One region of the Variovorax sp. Soil_C_19 genome, then DNA from elsewhere that is predicted to be linked to it. Evidence: predicted binding sites of a transcription regulator. Region 1 holds the regulator's gene; each other region holds the start of a gene.
What was found. Region 1 encodes LexA, which represses DNA repair genes until DNA is damaged. Its sites were predicted from a motif close to ACTGTATNNNNATACAGT; they were not measured.
Positions count from the first base shown of each region.

Region 2: imuA (translesion DNA synthesis-associated protein ImuA) is a predicted target of LexA. The motif match lies at 1,688-1,705, and genes of this name have one in related genera.
Region 3: recA (recombinase RecA) is a predicted target of LexA. The motif match lies at 2,993-3,010, and genes of this name have one in related genera.
Region 4: imuA (translesion DNA synthesis-associated protein ImuA) is a predicted target of LexA. The motif match lies at 2,726-2,743, and genes of this name have one in related genera.

Region 1 is NZ_JBDGIV010000004.1:308,244-313,256, forward strand. Features, by position in the region: gene AC3A6R_RS11225 (D-2-hydroxyacid dehydrogenase family protein) at 1-618, opposite strand, end outside; gene AC3A6R_RS11230 (hypothetical protein) at 711-1,082, opposite strand; gene lexA (transcriptional repressor LexA) at 1,227-1,910, opposite strand; gene AC3A6R_RS11240 (asparaginase) at 1,982-2,989, shown strand; gene adk (adenylate kinase) at 3,011-3,667, opposite strand; gene kdsB (3-deoxy-manno-octulosonate cytidylyltransferase) at 3,799-4,566, opposite strand; gene AC3A6R_RS11255 (Trm112 family protein) at 4,563-4,745, opposite strand; gene lpxK (tetraacyldisaccharide 4'-kinase) at 4,726-5,013, opposite strand, start outside.
Region 2 is NZ_JBDGIV010000004.1:12,635-17,647, reverse strand. Features, by position in the region: gene AC3A6R_RS09910 (Y-family DNA polymerase) at 1-882, opposite strand, end outside; gene imuA (translesion DNA synthesis-associated protein ImuA) at 851-1,672, opposite strand; gene AC3A6R_RS09900 (CmcJ/NvfI family oxidoreductase) at 1,846-2,682, shown strand; partial or broken gene AC3A6R_RS09895 (DsbA family protein) at 2,679-3,325, shown strand; gene AC3A6R_RS09890 (LysR substrate-binding domain-containing protein) at 3,296-4,225, opposite strand; gene AC3A6R_RS09885 (aldo/keto reductase) at 4,544-5,013, shown strand, end outside.
Region 3 is NZ_JBDGIV010000005.1:184,969-189,981, forward strand. Features, by position in the region: gene AC3A6R_RS13085 (sensor histidine kinase N-terminal domain-containing protein) at 1-613, opposite strand, end outside; gene AC3A6R_RS13090 (hypothetical protein) at 752-1,681, shown strand; gene AC3A6R_RS13095 (response regulator) at 1,703-2,377, opposite strand; gene AC3A6R_RS13100 (MarR family winged helix-turn-helix transcriptional regulator) at 2,444-2,929, opposite strand; gene recA (recombinase RecA) at 3,074-4,183, shown strand; gene recX (recombination regulator RecX) at 4,230-4,694, shown strand; gene AC3A6R_RS13115 (SRPBCC family protein) at 4,672-5,013, shown strand, end outside.
Region 4 is NZ_JBDGIV010000008.1:203,330-208,342, reverse strand. Features, by position in the region: gene AC3A6R_RS17685 (enoyl-CoA hydratase) at 1-213, shown strand, start outside; gene AC3A6R_RS17680 (PaaI family thioesterase) at 216-656, shown strand; gene AC3A6R_RS17675 (TetR/AcrR family transcriptional regulator) at 787-1,395, opposite strand; gene AC3A6R_RS17670 (SDR family NAD(P)-dependent oxidoreductase) at 1,537-2,325, shown strand; gene imuA (translesion DNA synthesis-associated protein ImuA) at 2,827-3,600, shown strand; gene AC3A6R_RS17660 (Y-family DNA polymerase) at 3,542-4,894, shown strand; gene AC3A6R_RS17655 (error-prone DNA polymerase) at 4,905-5,013, shown strand, end outside.

The sequences.
Region 1 (5,013 bases):
GAACTCCTGGCGGTTCTGCGCCACCTGGAAGCCGTCGGAACGCGCCTTGGCGCAGCTCGCCTCGCGGCCCCAGATCACGACCTGCATGCCGAACGCCTGGCCGTAGCGCGCCACCAGTTGGCCGATGCGACCATAGCCCCAGATGCAGAGCGTCTTGCCCTTGAGCACCGAGCCGAGCCCGAAGTTGGGCGGCATCGACGCCGACTTGAGACCCGACTGCTGCCACGCGCCGTGCTTGAGGTTGCTGATGTACTGCGGCAGCCGGCGCATGGCCGCCATGATCAGCGCCCAGGTGAGTTCGGCGGGCGCCTGCGGCGAGCCGCTGCCCTCGGCCACAGCCACGCCGCGCTCGGTGCAGGCCGCGACGTCGATGTGGCCGCCGACGCGGCCGGTCTGGGAAATGAGTTTGAGCCGGGGCAGCTTCTCGATCAGCTGCCGCGAGATGTGGGTGCGCTCCCGGATCAGCACGATCACGTCGGCGTCTTTCAGGCGCACCGAGAGCTGGCCGATGCCTTTCACGGTGTTGGTGTAGACCTTGGCGGCGTAGGCGTCGAGCTTGGCGGCGCAGCGCAGCTTGCGCACGGCGTCCTGGTAATCGTCGAGGATCACAATATTCATGGCGTGCAATTGTGCCTCGCAGCACTGGCACGGCGCGCGCCTGAACGTTTGGATACCCGGCCCCGGGGAAAGTCACCGGGGCGTGCACGGGCTCAGTGCAGGTGCGCGGACCGCGGTGCGGCACTCACGGCTTCCATGGCCTCGAGCGCGGCGAGCCGGTCGAGCTCGGCGCAGACATCGGCCATACGCCCCGAAATCACCATCCGGTTGGTGCTGCGTTTTTCGCCCTGGTGATCGACCACGCGGATCACGCGCAGCGGCCGTGCAGGCGCGGCAGCGGCCTTGGGTGCCGCCTGGGCATGGGGCCGGGCCGCGCAGGCAGGGCGAACGACGAGGCCGCCATGCAAGCCTGCGGACGCAGCACGGCCATCGCGGTGGCGGGCACTGCGCGCGGGCAGCAACCGGCTGGCCAGCGACTGCAGCGGCATCCAAAGGTCAACGATAGCGAGAAGGGCGATTCCCATGTGAACTCCAAGAAGGTTTGAGGTTGAACACAGGCAGGATTGCTTTCGCCGGACGCAACAGGGTGATGGCGCCAGTTGCGCCATACGCCCGCCACCTGTTGCGGCTGGATGGATGGTTTCGGTTGTCAGCAGCCGGTTTGGCGGCTACATCAGCATGGTGTTGCGGATCAGGCCCACGGCAAGGCCCTCGATCTCGAACGGCTCGCCGGGCTGGACCACGATGGTCGGATAGTCGGGGTTTTCAGCGTGCAGCTCGATCACCTGCTTGTTGCGCTTGAGGCGCTTGACAGTGACTTCGTCGCCGAGGCGGGCCACCACGATCTGGCCGTTGCGGGCTTCCTTGGTGGCTTGCACCGCGAGCAGGTCGCCGTCCATGATGCCGGCGTCGCGCATCGACATGCCGCGCACCTTGAGCAGGTAGTCGGGCTGCTGCTGGAACAGGGTGTTTTCGACGTAGTAGGTCTGGTCGACGTGCTCCTGCGCGAGGATCGGCGAGCCCGCGGCCACGCGGCCGATGAGCGGCAGCGCGAGCTGCGCCATGCCGGGCAGCGAGAGCGAGAACTGCCCGCCTTCGCGGTGCCGGGTCTCGTTGAGCGAGCGCAGCGCGTCGCCCTTGAGCCGGATGCCGCGCGAGGTGCCGCTGACGAGTTCGATCACGCCCTTGCGGGCCAGCGCCTGCAGATGCTCCTCGGCCGCGTTCGCGGATTTGAAGCCGAGTTCGTTGGCGATCTCGGCGCGCGTGGGTGGCGCGCCAGTGCGTGCGATGGCGCTCTGGATCAAGTCCAGGATCTGTTGCTGGCGGGCGGTAAGCTTCACGGCAAACTGCATAGTGGTTCCTTGCGGCACTGGCTAGATATCCAGTAACTGTATTTTTAACCAGTTTTTAAAAGTTGGCAAGCATGGTGAATTCATCAGGTCCTGGTGTGCGGCGTATCGTGGTGTTGGGCACGGGCGGCACCATCGCAGGCCGCGCCGCCGATGACGGCGACAACATCGGTTACACCGCGGGCGAGGTCGTGGTGGCCGATCTGCTTGGCGGCATCGGTGCCCCCGCGGGCTTTGCGCTCGTGGCCGAGCAGGTTGCCCAGCTCGACAGCAAGGACATGGGCTTTGACGTCTGGCTGCAACTCGCCGAGCGCTGCGCTGTGTGGCTCGCCGAGCCTGACGTGGCGGGCGTGGTGGTCACCCATGGCACCGACACCATCGAGGAGACGGCCTTCTTCCTCCACTCGGTGCTCGCGCCGGCCAAGCCGATCGTGTTGACCTGCGCCATGCGCCCGGCAAGCTCCCTCTCGCCCGATGGCCCGCAGAACCTGCGCGATGCCGTCGCGGTCGCCGGCGCGACGGGCGCGAAAGGGACGACTGTGGTCTGTGCCGGCACGGTGCATGGTGCGCTCGACGTCCAGAAGGTGCACACGTACCGTCCTGATGCGTTTGCATCGGGCGACGCCGGCCCGGTCGCCTACGTGGAAGAGGGTGTGGTTCGGCGCCTGCGGGACTGGCCCGGCGCCGTGCCGGGCGGCGCTGGCGTAGGGCTGCGCGCGGTCGCGGGAGCGGTCGCGGCGGCAGGGTGGCCGCGGGTCGAGATCGTCATGAGCCATGCCGGCGCCAGCGGCGCGCTGATCGACCTGCTGTGCCAGGAGCGCGCCGGCGGCGTCGCCGAGCCGGTCCGCGGACTGGTCGTGGCGGCCACCGGCAATGGCACACTGCACCAGACGCTCGAGGCTGCTGCCGTGCGCGCGGAACAGGCTGGTATCCCGGTGTTGCGCGCCACGCGTTGCGCGAGCGGCCGCATTCTGCCGCGGCCCGACGACCGGCTGCGCGATGCGGGCGCGCTGACGCCGGTCAAGGCGCGCGTTGCGTTGATGCTCGAACTGCTGGGAAGGGGAAAAGAAGACGCCGCCTGAACCGCAGCGCCGGCGCGGCGCTCAGCTGCTCAGGGCCGCCAATGCGCGCTGCGTGATCTCGTCGACCGTACCGACGCCCTTGATGGCGCGGTACTTGGGCGCATTGGCCGGGTCGGCCTTGGCCCATGCGGAGTAGTAGTCGACCAGCGGACGGGTCTGCTCGCTGTAGACCTCGAGGCGCTTGCGAACGGTTTCTTCCTCGTCGTCCTTGCGCTGGATCAGGTCTTCGCCCGTGACGTCGTCCTTGCCTTCGACCTTCGGCGGATTGAACTTGACGTGGTAGGTGCGGCCCGACGCAGGATGCGAGCGTCGGCCGCTCATGCGTTCGATGATGTCGCTGAACGGCACGTCGATCTCGAGCACGTAGTCGAGCTTGACGCCGGCCGCCTTCATGGCGTCCGCCTGGGGGATCGTGCGTGGGAAACCGTCGAACAGGAACCCGTCGGCGCAGTCGGGTTGCCCGATGCGTTCCTTCACGAGATTGATGATCAGGTCGTCGCTCACGAGGCCACCCGATTCCATGATCGACTTGGCTTGTTGTCCGAGCGGGGTGCCCGCCTTGACCGCCGCGCGCAGCATGTCGCCGGTGGAAATCTGGGGAATGCCGTACTTCTGGCAGATGAAAGTGGCTTGCGTGCCTTTGCCCGCCCCGGGCGCGCCCAGCAAAATTAGTCTCATGATGTCCTCGGACGGTTCTTAGATTTTGTGTCGCACCCCATGCGGCCCGAGGGCCGCCCAAGGCGGAATTGCTTCGAGGATAGCATGCGAGGACGGGCGAAATTCCCGCTGCCGCCCTCTGTGCGGGGGCTTCAGCGCACGCTCGCGAAGACCGCGCGGACGCGCGCGAGGTCTTCGGGTGTGTCGACGCCGGGGCCCGGCGCAGTCTGGCTCACATGCACCGCGATGCGGTGACCGTGCCAGAGCGCACGCAACTGTTCGAGCGCCTCGGTGGCCTCGATCGGCGCCGGCGGCAGCGACGGAAAACGCCGCACGAAACCGGCACGGTAGCCATAGATGCCGATGTGGCGCAGCGGCGCGGGCGAGGGCAGCACACCGGGTGCCGCGCCGCCGGCCGAGCCATCGCGCCACCAGGGGATTGGCGCCCGGCTGAAATAGAGCGCGTGGCCTTCGGCGTTGAGCACGGCCTTGACCACGTTTGGATTCACGAAGTCGGCCACCGACTCGATGGCGTGCACTGCGGTGCTCATCGCGGCGCCGGGGTGGGCCGACAGCGTGGCGGCCACGGCATCGATCAGCGCCGGATCGATCAGCGGTTCGTCGCCCTGGACATTGACCACGATGTCGTCGCCGTCGAGCCCAAGCTGTTCGCAAGCCTCGGCCAGGCGGTCGCTGCCGCTCGCATGGTCCTGCCGCGTGAGCACGGCCTCGACCCCATGTTCCCGGCAGGCATCGACGATGGACCCATGGTCCGCTGCGACCACCACGCGCGCCGCGCCCGACGCGGCGGCGCGCAGGGCCACGCGAACGACCATGGGCAGGCCGGCGATGTCGGCCAGCGGTTTGTCGGGCAGCCGCGTCGACGCCAGGCGCGCCGGCACCAGGACGGTGAAGCTCACCGCCCCAGCTCTTCGTCGGACAGGGTGCGCGCCTCGTTCTCGAGCAGCACGGGAATGCCGTCGCGCACCGGGTAGGCGAGGCGGGCGCTGCGCGAGCAGAGCTCCTGCTTCTCGGCGTTCCAGGTCAGCGGGCCCTTGGTGACGGGGCAGACGAGCAGTTCAAGCAGCTTGGTGTCCATCGAGCGATGATAGCTTTGCGTCGAGCGCAGCGAAGAACGCGGCCGACGGCGCGAAGTCGAGCGGCACCGCGAGCGCTTCCGGGGCCTTGCGCCACAGCTTGACCGCGTCCTTCTCGGTGCAGAGCAGCCGCTGCCCGGCGAGCGCGGGCGTTTCCCAATCGGCAAAATCGTGGTGGTCGGGCAGTGCGATGGTCCGGGACAGCGTGAGCCCGCGTGCGCGCAGCATCTCGAAGAAGGCTTCGGGCCGCGCAATGGCTGCAAGCGCGAT
Region 2 (5,013 bases), 300 kb from region 1:
GAAGCTGGTGCTGGCGCCGGCCCACGGATCGGTCTCGAGCGTGCGCAGCCGAATCCAGCTGGCCGGCGCGGCGAGCGTGGCCAGCGCGAGCTTTTCGGACAGCAGGCGGCGCAGGTGCGCCATGTCCTGCGTGGGCTCGGCCGTGCGCACGGTGACCTGCTGGTACGGCGGCAGGTCGGCGCCGTTGAAGCGCCGCAGGTCGAGCGTCCATTGCAGCTCGAGCGCGCGCGCGCCGCGCTGGCGTGCGCGCAGCCAGATCTGCAGCGCCGACAGCAGCCGGTTGGCCGACCACATGAGCTCGGGTGCCGTTTCGGCCAGCGCGGGGAGTTCGAGCTTCTGCTCGAACACGTCGGGCAGCGTGAGCCACTGGTGGCTTTCTGGGCAGAAGCCCCAGGCAGCGTCGAGCGCATCGCGCAGCTCGGTGCCGAAGCGGCGCACGAAACCGCCGCGCGGCAGCGCCGCCACGTCGCCCCAGGTGCGGCAGCCCAGCCGCGCGAGCAGGTCGAGGTGGCCGCGCGCGGCGCTCAGGGTGTCGAGCGGCAGGCCCGCAGGCAAATCCCGAGGCCGGCGCTCGTTGCGCTCGAACAGGCGCAGCCGCGCGAGCGCGACCAGGCTGGTGGCGCCCTGCGCGCCGCGCATCACGGCGCCGGGCGCGGGGTTCTCGTGGGCCAGCTGGCGCATCAGCGACGTGCGCCCGCCCCACAGGCGTTCGCAGGCCGAGACTTCGAGCATCAGCGCCTCGTCCTGCCAGGCGACATGCGGCGTGTAGCGCAGCGCCCACCAGCCCAGCGCCTCGGGCGTGGGGAGCGTGGCGGCATCCGGCGCGTCGGGCGTGTCCGGCGCGTGAGGCTCAAGCGACCACCGCAATGCGATCCAGTGCATCGGGTCCCCCTTTCCACGCGTCGATGCGCACCACCGTGGCCGACGACGACGGCGCTGCGGCGGCCGGGTCGGCGGGCAGCATGCGGCCCTGCTGCTGCAGGCGCAGCTTGCGGCGCACCCGCGCGGCCGCGAGCAACGCACTCATGCGCTCGTTGCGTGCGGGCAGCACGACGGGCGCAGCCAGCGGCGGGCCGCGCCGCTTGAGGATGTGCAGCGCCATCTGCGAGGTGTCGGCCGGGTCGGTGTCGAGCTGGATGCGCAGCCGCGCGGGCGATGCCCCCTGCGCGGCCGAAGCGGGCCGGCATACGAACAGCAGCACCTCGTGCTGGGCGGCCGCGAGCTGCAGCCGCCGCAGTTCGCCGACGCGGGCCTGCGGCAGCCAGGCCAGCACCGCGGCCACCTCGGCGCAGCGCAGCGCCTGCTCGCAGGCCCAGAGCCGCGCGGGCGGCGCATGGCTCTTGATGCACATGAGCGCCTCGAGTGGCAGGCCCCCGGCCGCGAGCGAGGCGCCGCAGGGCTCGAAGGGCGCGCCGATCAGCACCACGGGACCGCCCCGCGCCTGCACCGCCTGGGCCAGCGCAGGCAGCAGCAGCTGCCAGACATGGGCCTCGGGCGTCGCCTGCAGCAACTCCGTCATCGCGCCCACGGGCCAGCCGCCGCCCGGCAGCTCGGCGTCGAGCGCGGCATGGCCGGTGGCGGCGACCTGGGCGTCGGCCAGGCCGAGCTCGTCGGCATGCCAGACGCCCCGGCCTGCGGCGGCGGAGAAGGAGTCGAGTGAAGGAAGACCCATGGTGATTGCGATTTAACTGTATTTTCATACAGTATTTGCCGCATTGGCAAGCGGCGGAAACCTTCTTTTCGGACGCCTTTCTCACATTCCTATGACTCATGTCACACGGACCAGAAAGCGTTTGAACGCCGACCGAGGCTCCGCTCCAATGCCTCTTTCGAAGGAGCCCCGCAATGACACCCAGCACCCCCATCACCGCCGGCCTCAATTACCTGCAGCCCGATGCGCTGCGACCTTTCAGCTACACCTTCCCGCCGCCGCCCGGCACGCCTTGGGAAAGTGGCCGCTATGCACTACACGCTGTGCCGATCGCGGATGCGCGCACGGCCACCGAGCCGCCGCGCATCGAACGCGAAGGCTTCGAACTGCGTGATGCGCCGACCGCCGTTTCGAACTTCCTGGACGACAACGAGGTCGCGGCCGTGTACCACCGCGAGGTGGCCGAACTGGCGCTCGCGGTCACTGGCGGCAGCCGCGCCCATGTGTTCGACCACCTGGTGCGCCGCCGCGAGGCCGACCGCACCGCGTTGAGCTTCGGACGGCGCGGTGCCGACGGCCGGGCCGCGGCCAACGGCCGCATCCACAACGACTACACCGAAGAGTCGGGCCGGCGCCGGCTCGCGCTGGTGCTCGGCGATACCGCCGAGGCGGCTTCGGTGCGGCGCTACTGCATCGTGAACGTGTGGCGCTCGATCCGCGGGCCCGTGCTCGACACGCCGCTGGCCGTTTGCGACGCGCGTTCGGTAATGGCCGCAGACCTGGTGAGCGCCGAGGTGCGCTACCCGCGCCGCACCGGCGAGATCTACCTGGCCACGCATTCGCCGGCGCATCGCTGGTCGTATTTCTCGGCGATGGACCGGCACGAGGCACTGGTCTTCAAGCAGTACGACGCGCAACTCGGCGGCGTCTCGCGCTTCACGCCGCATGCGGCCTTCGACCACCCCGACGCGCCGGCCGACGCGCCGCTGCGCGAGAGCATCGAGGCGCGCTGCCTGGTGGTGTTCGAATGACGTCGCCGCAAGCCCGCCCGGCGCTCGACTTCTGGTTCGACTTCGGCAGCAATTACAGCTATCTCAGCACCATGCGCATCGAGGAAGAGGCGGCCCGGCGCGGCATCGACATTCGCTGGCAGCCCTTTCTGCTGGGACCGATCTTCCGTTCCTTCGGCTGGGCCACGTCGCCCTTCGTGCTGCAGAAGGAAAAGGGCGACTACATGTGGAAGGACATGGCCCGCCAGTGCCGCAAGTACGACCTGCCATGGACGCAGCCCACGCGGTTTCCGAGAGCCGCCGTGCTGCCGCTGCGCATTGCGCTGGTGGGCGCATCGCAGCCGTGGATCGGCGCGTTCTGCCGCCGCACGATGGCGATGAACTTTGCGGACGACCGCGACATCGATTCGCCGCATGCGATGCGCGACGTGCTGGCCGCGCTCGGCCTGCCCGCGCACCGCATCCTCGAGGAAGCGGCTTCCGATGCGAACAAGGGGCCCTGCGGCGACAGACGGAAACCGCTGCAGAGGAAGGCATCTTCGGCGCGCCCACCTTCTTTGCAGGCAACGAGATGTTCTGGGGCAACGACCGGCTCGACGATGCGATGGACTTCATCGCACCCGGCGCGGACTGCTCAGGCGCTGGCGGCCCCGGCCGCGCTTGAACGCCCGGCCTCTTCCAGAAGCCAGGCAGCCACATGACGCACCTCTTCGCGCGGCGTGCCGTCGGCCTGGACCAGCCAGTAAGCGTGGCCCGAAGGCTGCACCGGCGCGAGCGTTGCCACGCGCACGAGCCGCTTGTCGGCAAGCAGCGGCCCGATGAGTTCGAGCCGCCCGAGCGCCACGCCCTGCCCCGCCAGCGCGGCCTGGATCAGCTGGTCGTACTGGTTGAAATGCAGCGCGGCCTGCGGCCGGGCATCGGCCCAGCCGGCCGAGGCCAGCCAGCCGCGCCACTGCAGCCACGGATGCTGCGGATCGTCGAAGTCGAGCAGGCACAGGTCCGTGAAGGCCGCAGCGCCATCGAGGGCGGTGAGCCCAAGCGACGGATGCGCCACCGGCGCCACCGTTTCGCCGAAGAGCCGCAATGCACCGGCCGGCGCAAGCGCCGGCGTGGTGTAGCGGATCGCCAGGTCGATGCCTTCGGTGCGCAGGTCGACCAGGCGGTTGTTGGCCGACACGCGAACGTCCACGCCCGGATGCAGGCGCTGCACCCGGCTGAGTCTGGGCAGCAGCCAGAGGCCGGTCATGCCGATGCTGGCGCTGAGCGTGACCGGGCGCTGCTCGCCGCGCCGGCCGATCGCGCCCATCACGTCCTGCAGTTGCTGCACCGCGCCGTCGGCGCTGCGAAAAAGCCGCTCGCCCTCGGCCGTGAACGAGATCGACCGGTGGCCGCGCACCAGCAGCTTCACGCCGAGCTGCTCCTCCAGGGCATGGACCTGCTTGCTGACCGCCGACTGGGTGAGGCAGAGGTCCTGCGCGGCGAGCGAGATGCTCATGCGCCGGCCGACCGCGACGAAGCCCCGCACCAGGTCGAGCGATGACAGGCGAAGCAGCGAGAGTGGCATTCCCATGGTGAATATCATGCCCGATCGAAAACGGCGGCCCGAGCCGCCATCGCCTCAACGCACTTCGCGCAGGCCCGCTCACGGTGGGCGCTACAGGGTAATCAGGGCATTCATCACGACCTCGGATGTGAAGATTTCACATCCCATCGTACGCCTGGTTACGCGTTCATGCCAGCCCGCCGAAAAGCAAGCGCGCGGGGCTACAGCGTTTTCTCGAGGACCTCCCTCGGCACAGGAAGCTGCGCGTCGGGCCGCGCCCGGTGCTATCGTGAGCGCGGTTTTTCGCCCCGCCGCAATGGAAACACCGCCGCCCTTCCCATGAAAGACCTCGGCCCGCACGATGCCTCGCCAGCGCATTGGCCCGGCGCACGCCTGACCCGCGCAGCATTCCTGCGGCTGGCCGCCGCACTGCCGCTCGGCGCCGCCGCCATGGCGAATGCAGCAACAGCGCCGCAACAACCCGCGAGCAAGATGAACACCCGCCCCATCCCGTCGACCCGCGAAGCGCTGCCGGTGATCGGCTGCGGCACCTGGATCGGCTTCGACCGCCGGCCGGGCAGCGACGAATACCAGCGCCTGCCGGGCGTGCTCGACGCGCTGTTCGCGGCCGGCGGCAAGGTGATCGACAGCTCGCCGATGTACGGCCGCTCGGAAGAAACCACGGGCGAACTGCTGGCCGCCGCCAGGCAGCGCGACCGGGCCTTCCTGGCGACCAAGGTCTGGACTTCGGGCCGGAAGGCCGGCATCGCGCAGATGGAACAGTCGTTCGCACGCCTGCGCACCAATCG
Region 3 (5,013 bases), on a different contig from region 1:
CGCGGATGCGCGCCTCCACCACCGACAGCGGCTTGATGCCGCGCACCAGTGCCAGCCAGATCAGCAGCACCGCCAGCGGCATGATCGCGAACTGCGGCAGCAGCACGCCCTTGATGATCTCGGTCGCGAGGATCGACTGCTTCTCGCGCGTCTCGGCCACCTGCAGCAGCGCAGGCGCCGCATCGTCGTTGCTGGCCAGCCAGAGCGAGGCCACGCGAACCTGTCGGCCGCGCATCTCGCCATTGCTCAGCATCACCACGCCCACGACCGGCGGCTCGTCGAAGCTGGGGTGCGGCACGTCGGCTTCGCCGCTCAGCAGCTTGCCGCGGTTGTCGAGGACCTGGTAGTAGACGCGGTCCGCACCGTCGGCACGCAGGATCTCGCGCGCGGCCTGCGGCAGCACGAACGCCGTCTGGCCCTGCTGCACCGTGGCGAGCCGCGCCAGCGTCTGCACGTTGTATTCGAGCGCCCGGTCGAACGGCGCATTCGCGATGCCCTGCGCCACGAGCCAGGTCACGCCGATGCTCACCGGCACCAGCAGCAGCAACGGCGTGAGCATCCAGTCGAGGATCTCGCCGAAGAGGGAGCGCTGTGCGCGCTGGAAGAGTTTCAAGCGGAAGCCCTGCAACTAAAAGAATCGAAAGCGTGACGTAGTGCGAATGCGAGGGAGTTCCTGGCGCAATCCGCGCGCCGCCCGGTTGTAGTCTCGCCGGGCAGTTTCTGCGATTCGAACAATATTCAGGAGGTTTCCATGAGAGATTATTTGCCGCGCGGGTGCCCCAAACCGGTTTGGGCGGCCACGACCTTGGCGCTGGGCATCGCATTGACCGGCTGCGGCGGTGGAGGCAGCGGTGGCGGCGGCGGACTACCGGTGTTTCCAGTGGCTTCTGCGCCTGCACCGGCTCCCGCACCTCGTCCAGACCAGGAGCCGTTTCCTGGCAGCGAGCCGCTGCCTTCGTTGGCGGCACCGCAACCGGGTTCGACTGCTGCGGCGGGCAATGGCAGCGAAGGCCTCTACTATTCGACGACCGAAATCGTGTTCCTGGGTGGAGACGGCAGCATCGCGACGAAGTTTCCGAGCGGAATCTTGTGGGGGTCGATCGCGGTCGATCGCCTGAACTGGTCTTTCAATGCAGATACTGAGTACTGGCCGTACTCTTTGCCGACTGAGTCGGTAACGGGTTCCGGCACATTCGAGCCGCAGAAATCCATGACGGGCAACCATGTTCGAGGGACTTCCGCCTCTCGCCCATTCGGGCCCTTCGAATACGAGGTCAGCAACGCATTGGCCGTTTCGCAGGAAAGTGTCCTTGGTCGTTGGTCCAGTTTGGACAAGAACGAGTCTCTCAGCATTTCTATCGATGTCGGCGCGCAAGGCGCTTTCACGGGAGAGACAGCGGGCGAGCAGATTGGCGTCTGCCGTATCTCGGGCGCGATCACGCAGGCGCAGCCCGGCACGGCCAAGAACATGTATGGCTTTACCATGAATGCGGTGGATGCCAGCAACAGCGACAGCGAGAAATGCCTGCTGATAACGGACTCCGCCTATCAGGGTCCGGCTGCTATTGCATTTTCTGCCGCTGGCTTCTATGACATCAACGGCTACTATCGAAACATCGTGTTCCTGGCTCGAAATCGGAAGGGGGGCATGTTCTGGGCCGCCCTGCGCAAACAGCGGTGAGGCCGCAGAAGATCCAGGGCATCAACCTTGGATCTTCTCCAGACAGTAGCCCAGTCCGCGCACGGTCGCGATGCGCACCGGCCCCTTCTCGATCTTCTTGCGCAGCCGGTGGATGTAGACCTCGATCGCGTTGAGGCTCACTTCCTCGCCCCATTCGCAGAGGCGCTCCACCAACTGGTCCTTGCTGACCAGGCGCCCGGCGCGCTGCAACAGCACCTCGAGCAGGCCGAGTTCGCGCGCCGAGAGTTCGACCATCTTGCCTTCGATGGTGGCGACGCGGCCGGCCTGGTCGTAGACCAGCGGGCCGTGGCGGATGGTGTTGCTGGTGGCGCCCATGCCGCGCCGCGTGAGCGCCCGCACGCGCGCCTCGAGCTCCTGCAGACTGAACGGCTTGGCCATGTAGTCGTCGGCGCCGTGGTCCAGGCCCTTGACGCGCTCCTCCACGCTGTCGGCCGCGGTGAGCACCAGCACCGGCAATTGCGAACCGCGTGCGCGCAGGCGCTTGAGGATCTCGATGCCGTGCAGGCTCGGCAGGCCGAGGTCGAGGATCAGCAGGTCGAACTCGTTGTGCGTCATGAGCGCGGTATCGGCCTGCGAGCCGTTCGCCACGTGGTCGACCGCCGCGCCGGAGGTGCGCAGGCTGCGCAGCAGAGCGTCGGCCAGCACCTGGTCATCCTCCGCAATCAGAATCCGCATGCGCAACCTCCGGCCGGTTCGGGCGCCGCGCTGGCGCCCTTCACATTTGTATGTCTCCGGCCGAGTCTAGCCCGCTGTGTAGGCTTCGAGACCGATGGTTACCACGGTGGCGACGTCATGGCCGACGCTGTCGCGGAACTCGCGTTCGGCCTGCGTCACGGCACTGCGGAAGGCGTCGAGCCAGGCCAGCCCGTCGGCGGTGAAGCGCACGCGACGCGCCCGCGCGTCGAGCGGATCGGGCCCGCGCGTGACCAGTCCCCAGGCCTCGCACTGGTCCACCAGGGCGCCCATGGCCTGCTTGGTCATGCCCGCGCGGTCGGCCAGGTCGGTGAGGCGTGAACCCTCGCGCGCCAGGTGCCGGGTGATGTGGATGTGTGCGGCACTCACCTGCGCGCGCGCCGCGAGGTTCGAGAGCGCCAGCGGCACCTCGACGTCGTGCGCCATGAGTTCGAGCACGCGCGCGTCGAAGCGCCGCATGGCGTGGCCCAGCAGGCGGCCCAAATGGGTCTGTCGCCATGCGTCGGGGTCGGGGGGGAATGCAATGTCGGCCACGGGCAAATGGTAAAGCAAACTGACCAAAAAATGGGTTTACTCGAATTCACCAAGCCCTACACTACTGTTCAAGCATCCAGCCTGTGATTAAAAGCAGAGCGCTGGCAGTCGCACACAAGTCATTGATTTTTCAGGAGTTTCCACATGGACACAGTCGTCAAGGGCGCAAGCATCTCGGTCGCCAACAGTGAAAAGGCCAAGGCCCTGCAGGCCGCGCTGGCGCAGATCGAAAAGCAGTTCGGCAAGGGCACGATCATGCGGCTCGGCGAAGGCGAAGCGCTCGAAGACATCCAGGTGGTCTCCACCGGCTCGCTGGGCCTGGACATCGCCCTGGGCGTCGGCGGCCTGCCGCGCGGCCGCGTGATCGAGATCTACGGCCCGGAATCGTCGGGCAAGACCACGCTCACGCTGCAGGTCATCGCCTCCATGCAGAAGCAGGCCGGCACCTGCGCCTTCGTCGATGCCGAGCACGCGCTCGACGTGCAATACGCCCAGAAGCTCGGCGTGAACCTGTCCGACCTGCTGATCAGCCAGCCCGATACTGGCGAGCAGGCGCTCGAGATCGTCGATTCGCTGGTGCGTTCGGGCGCGGTCGACCTGATCGTGATCGACTCGGTCGCCGCGCTCACGCCCAAGGCCGAAATCGAAGGCGAAATGGGCGATTCGCTGCCCGGCCTGCAGGCCCGCCTGATGAGCCAGGCGCTGCGCAAGCTCACCGCCACGATCAAGAAGACCAACTGCATGGTCATCTTCATCAACCAGATCCGCATGAAGATCGGCGTGATGTTCGGCTCGCCCGAAACCACCACCGGCGGCAATGCGCTGAAGTTCTATGCCTCGGTGCGCCTCGACATCCGCCGCATCGGCACCATCAAGAAGGGCGACGAGGCCATCGGCAACGAAACCAAGGTCAAGGTGGTGAAGAACAAGGTGTCGCCGCCCTTCAAGACGGCCGAGTTCGACATCCTGTTCGGCGAGGGCATCAGCCGCGAGGGCGAGATCATCGACATGGGCGTCACGGCCAAGATTCTCGACAAGTCGGGCGCCTGGTACGCCTACAACGGCGAGAAGATCGGCCAGGGCCGAGACAACGCGCGCGAGTTCCTGCGCGAGAACCCCGAGCTGTCGCGCGAGATCGAGAACAAGGTGCGCGAGTCGCTGGGCATTCCACTGCTGGCGGCCGATGCCGACGCGCCGCCGCCCGAAAAGGCCGAGAAGCCTGCGAAGGCGGCCAAGGCCGACAAGGGCGAGTAAGGCGAGGGTGCACCGCCGTTGCAGGCCGTGCACGCGAAAGAGACGCATGGCTTTCGGTGCTCCTTCCCTCAAAGGCCGGGCGCTGCGGCTCCTGAGCCAGCGCGAGCATTCGCGCGCGGAACTCGAACGCAAGCTGGCAAAGCACGAGGAAGAGCCCGGCACGCTGGCCCGCGCGCTCGATGAACTCGCCGCCAAGGACTTCATCAGCGAGCCGCGGGTGGTGGCTTCGGTGCTGCACCAGCGTGCCGCGCGCTCGGGCGCATTGAAGGTGCGGCAGGAGCTGCAAGCCAAGGGCATCGCGCCCGAAGCCATCGCCCAGGCGGTGGCAAGCTTGCAGGACACCGAAGTCGAACGCGCCACCGCGCTGTGGCGCCGCCGTTTCGATGCGCCGCCTGCCGATGCGAAGGAGCGGGCGAAGCAAACGCGGTTCCTGCTCGCGCGCGGTTTCTCGGGTGCGGTGGTGGCCAAGGTCCTCAGGAGCGATTTCGATGAACCCACAGACGACGAATGACGAAACCCACGGCGCGCCATCGCGCGTCGTCACGCAGCGCGTGACCTGCGACTGGCGCCGCGCCTATGCACTCGCCGCCGATCCGGCGCGGCTGCCCGACTGGGCCAGCGGCCTGGCCCAAAGCGCGCTGGTGCCGCAGGGCGATCACTGGACGGTGAGCACGCCAGAAAGCGGCGAGGTCCGCATGCGCTTTGCGCCCGCCAACGACTTCGGCGTGCTCGACCATTGGGTGGCGCCCGAAGGCGTGCCCGAGGCCTACCTGCCGTTTCGCGTGATCGGCGTGGCGCCGGGCGTGTGCGAGCTGCAGTTCACGCTGCTG
Region 4 (5,013 bases), on a different contig from region 1:
AGCATCGAGGAGGTCCTGTCGCAGATCGCGGCCAACGCGCCGCTGACGACCCGCCTGGCCAAGCGCTCCATCGCGCTGGCGCGGCGCCTCGCGCCCGAAGCCGACAACGCGGAGATCGAGCGCTTGCGCGCGGCGTGCGTTGCGAGCGAAGACTACGCCGAAGGGCGCCGGGCGTTCGCGCAGAAGCGCACGCCGCAGTTCACGGGACAGTGACGATGGAACAGGAAGCCATGCTCGCGCGCGCGCAAGTGGACGTCATCGCCGCCGACGCGGCGCGCTTTCCCAAGGACCTCATGGACGCGATCGGGTTCGACCGCGTCATCGCGCTCCACCCGGAAGGGCGCGCACGCGTGTGCTTCGAGGGGCCGGCGCGGCTCGCGCATTCGGGCGGGGAGGTGATCCAGGGCGGCATCCTCGGCGCCTGGCTCGATCACGCGATGGCATGGGCGGCGTGCGCGCGGGAAGAGGGCGCGGCGATCGCCACCCTCGAGATGAAGGTCAGCTACCTCGGTCGCGTGCAGCCCGGCCCGTGCGTGGCCGACGTGCGCGTGGTGCGCTGGGGTCGGCGGGTGGTGTTCCTCGAAGGGATCCTGGAGCAACCGGAAGGGACGGTCGTCGCGACCGCCTCTTCGACGGCGATGCGGCTGGGCGGCTGATCGGCGGATTGCTGGCCAGCCACTCAGTCCATGATCTTCGCGACAAGTGGGGTCCGCTCATCAAGGCTGCCGGCGTGAAGCTGGAGTGAGACTTCATCGCCGGGGGCCTTCGAGACACCCCTGAGCCTGTCTACCGCTTCCGCGAGCGAGAAGAGGCGGCAGGCGTCTTGGAGGGCAACCGGGAAAGGGCTGCGGCACGGCAGACATCCAGAATCTCGTCGGCGAGGGGCGAGTCGTCGGGACAGGCCCGCGACAGCACGATCGCACCGATCGCCTGCGCAATGACGTCGATCTGCCTGGCGCGCACGTCGCTTTGCCGACCGCCTGCCTCCGGCGCGTCGAACGGGTTGCCCAGAGTGGCCAGCAGGCCTTCCAGGCCGATCGCGAAAGCCGCCTTGACCGACTCCGGCTGGCGCGCGGCATCGCCGCACAGCGCGGCCATCGTGCAACCTTCGCCAGGGGCGTCGCGGTGCTCGCGCGACACATAGTGCGTGACGAATTCCCTCGCGTCGACGCCCTCGGCCCTGGTGGCCGTCTGCGCGAAACCACAGTTCGCCGCTTCCGCCATCAGCTCGGTCTTGGACCCGAAGTGCTTGTAGAACCCGCCGTGGGTGAAGCCTGCCGCCGCCATCAGGTCCGCGATGCCCACCCCGTCGTAGCCACGCTCGCGAAACAGCGTCGAGGCCGTCTCGACGATGTGCGCCCGGTTTGCTTGCGCCTGCGCTTTGGTGACCTTCATGTCCAGATCTCTTGAGGTATGTCGTGCGTGAAGTCAGAAATATACATTGATGTCACTCATCATCAAAGTTCTTGACTTCAAAGATGATGATCGACATCATTATGAAAAACGGCGATTCACCTTCTAACCAAGAGAAAGCACATGACCTCCCATTCCACCGTTCTCATCACCGGCGCCTCGACCGGCATCGGCACCATCTATGCCGAGCGCTTCGCACGCCGCGGCCACGACCTTGTGCTGGTTGCCCGCGACAAGGCGCGCCTCGAAGCGCTCGCCGCGCGCCTGCGCGACGAAGCCGGTGTGGCCGTCGACATCCTTTCGGCCGATCTGACCGAGCCCGGCGACCTGGCCGCGGTCGAGGCCCGTCTGCGCGAGGACGCCAGGATCGACACGCTGATCAACAACGCCGGGGCCGCGCTGTCCGGGCAGTTCATCGACCAATCGACAGACGATGTCGCCCGCCTGGTCGCGCTCAACACCACGGCACTGGTCAGGCTCGCGAGTGCCGTCGCCCCGCGCCTGGCGCGGGCCGGCCATGGCGCGATCGTCAACATCGGGTCGGTGGTTGGCCTGGCGCCCGAGTTCGGCATGTCGGTCTACGGTGCGACCAAGGCGTTCGTGCTGTTCCTGTCCCAGGGACTGAGCCTGGAGCTCTCGCCCAAGGGCGTCTATGTGCAGGCGGTGCTGCCTGCCGGCACCCGTACCGAGATTTGGGATCGTGCCGGCATCGATGCCAGTGCGATGCCTGACCTGATGGAAGTGAATGAACTCGTGGATGCCGCGCTGGTCGGCTTCGACCGCCGCGAACCCGTGACCATTCCGCCACTGCACGATGGCGCACGGTTCGAGGCGCTGAACGCGGCACGCCAGGCCCTGATCGCGGACATCCGGCAGGCGCAGGTGGCAGAGCGCTATCGAAGCGCCGCCTGAACGGCAACGCGCCGGAACGCACGAGCGACACGCTGATGAACAGTCCCCAATGAAAGCGCTTCGATCGGTATGGAAAGAAGGAACCCGAGGTGCGGGACGATGATGATCTGGTCCGCATCCACGCGGCGAGCGTCAATGCCCTTGACACGAAGATCAAGCGAGGCGAGTTCAAGCTGATTCTTCCCACCGCCTTCCCCTTGTTCCGGGGAACGACGTGGCCGGCACGGTCGTTCGGATGGGTGTTCGCGTTCGCGGCTTGACGCGAAATGTCGGGACGTCGAGCCGGCCGTTCGATACCGACGCGAAATTCACGCTGGCTCGGTGGTCAGGCCGGAAGCGGCGCAACCGATCACACATTGAATTTGTAAACCTTCTTGTTCATCGGTGGCCTTGGACCGATACTGTACATCCATACAGTCATTGGAGTCCTTTTTGGCCATTTCCCTGTCATGGGCCGATGGCGATGAACCGTCGTTGGCCCCTGCAAGTCCACCGCCCTCAGTGCAGCCGCGGCGCGCGCGCGTCGTGCTACCGCACGCGATCGAATCCGCCGTCTGGCGCGGCGACGCGCTCGGCTCGCCGGTCACCTCGACCGTGCGCACAGGCTTCGACGGCCTCGACGCCGAGCTGCCCGGCGGCGGCTGGCCCTGCGGCTCGCTGACCGAAGTGCTGCAAGTGCAGCCCTCGGTGCTCGAGTGGCGGCTGCTCGCGCCCGCCATGCGCACGCTGGTGGCCGAGGGCCGGCAGATCGTCGTCATCGGCCCACCGAAGGCCCCGCATTTGCCGGGCCTGCACCACCTCGGCCTGGACGAGCGCCACCTGGTCTGGATCGCGGCGGACAAGCCGGTCGAGCGCCTCTGGGCGACCGAGCAGCTCATCAAGGCCAATGCCGCGGGCATGCTCGTCAGCTGGCTGCCGCAGGCCCGCCAGGAGCAGATCCGGCGACTGCAGGTCTGTGCCCAGGGCTGCGACAGTCCCGTCGTGCTGTGCCGGCCGGCCGCGGCCGAGCACGAGGCCTCGGCCGCGCCGCTGCGGCTGCAGGCGCGCTTCGGCATCGACTGGGAGCTGCGCATCCATCTGCTCAAGCGCAAGGGCCCGCCGCACGAGGGCGAGTTGCGGCTTCCCTCGGTGCCCGGCGGTCTCGAGGCGATCCTGACGCCACGCCTTCGCCACCCGAGCCGCCTCGTCGCGGCCCGCCAATCGCGGGAGCTTTCCCATGCTGTGGGCAGCCCTTCTTCCCGACAACCTGCCGGACGGCCCGCAACCGCGCACTGAAGCGCTCGATGGGCTTGCGACGTGGTGCCTGCAGTTCACCCCGCGCGTTGCGGTCCTCGAAGCGCTTCTGACATGCCCGGCGGTCGTCATGGAAGTCGAACAGAGCCTGCGCCTCTTCGGCGGCAAGCGCCGGCTGGTCGAACGCGTGCGCGAGGAAGCGCCCGACCTCGGCGTGCGGCAGCTGGGCTGGGCGCCCACGGGCCTGGCCGCGCTCGCGCTGGCGCGGGCCGGGCTGTCGAACGGTTTCGCGAAGCCGCTCGCAACGCTGCTCGATGCGCTGCCGCTCGAGACCCTGACCGCCGTCGCGGCCCACCACGCGACGCTGGCCCGGCTCGGATGCCGCACGCTCGGCCAGGTCCGCGCCTTGCCGCGCGGCGGTCTCTCGCGTCGCTTCGATGCGCAGCTGCTCACCGCGCTCGACCAGGCCTACGGGCTGCGCCCGGAGATCTATCCCTGGGCGCAGCTGCCCGAAAGCTTCCATGCCCGGCTCGAACTGATGGCCCGCGTCGAGCATGCGCCCGCGATGCTGTTCGGCGCGCGCCGCCTGATGCTGCAGATGGCCGGCTGGCTCATGGCGCGGCGATCCGGCGTGACCGCATTCACCCTGCGCTGGTGCCACGACGCGATGCGCGCCAGGAGCGCCGGCGACGGCGGCGAGCTCACCGTGCGCACGGCCCAGGCCACGCGCGACCCCGACCACCTGATGCGGCTGCTGGCCGAGCACCTGGGCAAGGTCGAGCTGCTTGCGCCCGTGGGCGACCTCGAGTTGCTGGCCACGGAAGTGCTGTCGCTCGAGGAGAAGAGCCTGTCGATGCTGCCCGAGGCGCGGCAGTCGGGCGAGAGCCTGGCGCTGGTGCTCGAGCGCATCGCGGCGCGGCTCGGCCCCGACCGCGTGCTGCGCCCCGTCGTCCTCGAAGACCACCGCCTGGAATGGATGTGCCGCTGGCGGCCCGCGCCCGAGCCCGCGCCGCGCGCCAGATGCCGCAGCGTCGACGTGCCGCAGCCGACCTTCGTCCTGCCGAAGCCGCTGCGCCTCGCGACGCGCGACAGCCGGCCGGTCTACCAGGGCGTGCTGCAACTGCTCGCGGGGCCGCACCGTGTCGAGGGCGGATGGTGGGACCGCACCACGGTGGCTTGCGATGCCGATGCCGATGGCGGTGCGCAGGAGACCACGCGGCATGCCGCGCGGGACTACTGGGTGGCCGTGAGCGAGCATGCCGGCGTGCTTTGGATCTTCCAAATGCGTCTCGCGCAGGACGAGACCGCGTGGTTCCTGCACGGCACCTTCGCCTGATCGGCTCGCGATGAAACTGCCCGACTACGCCGAGCTGCGGTGCGTGAGCAATTTCAGCTTCTTGCGCGGCGCGAGCCAGCCCCACGAACTGGTCGAGCGCGCGAAGCAACTGGGCTACA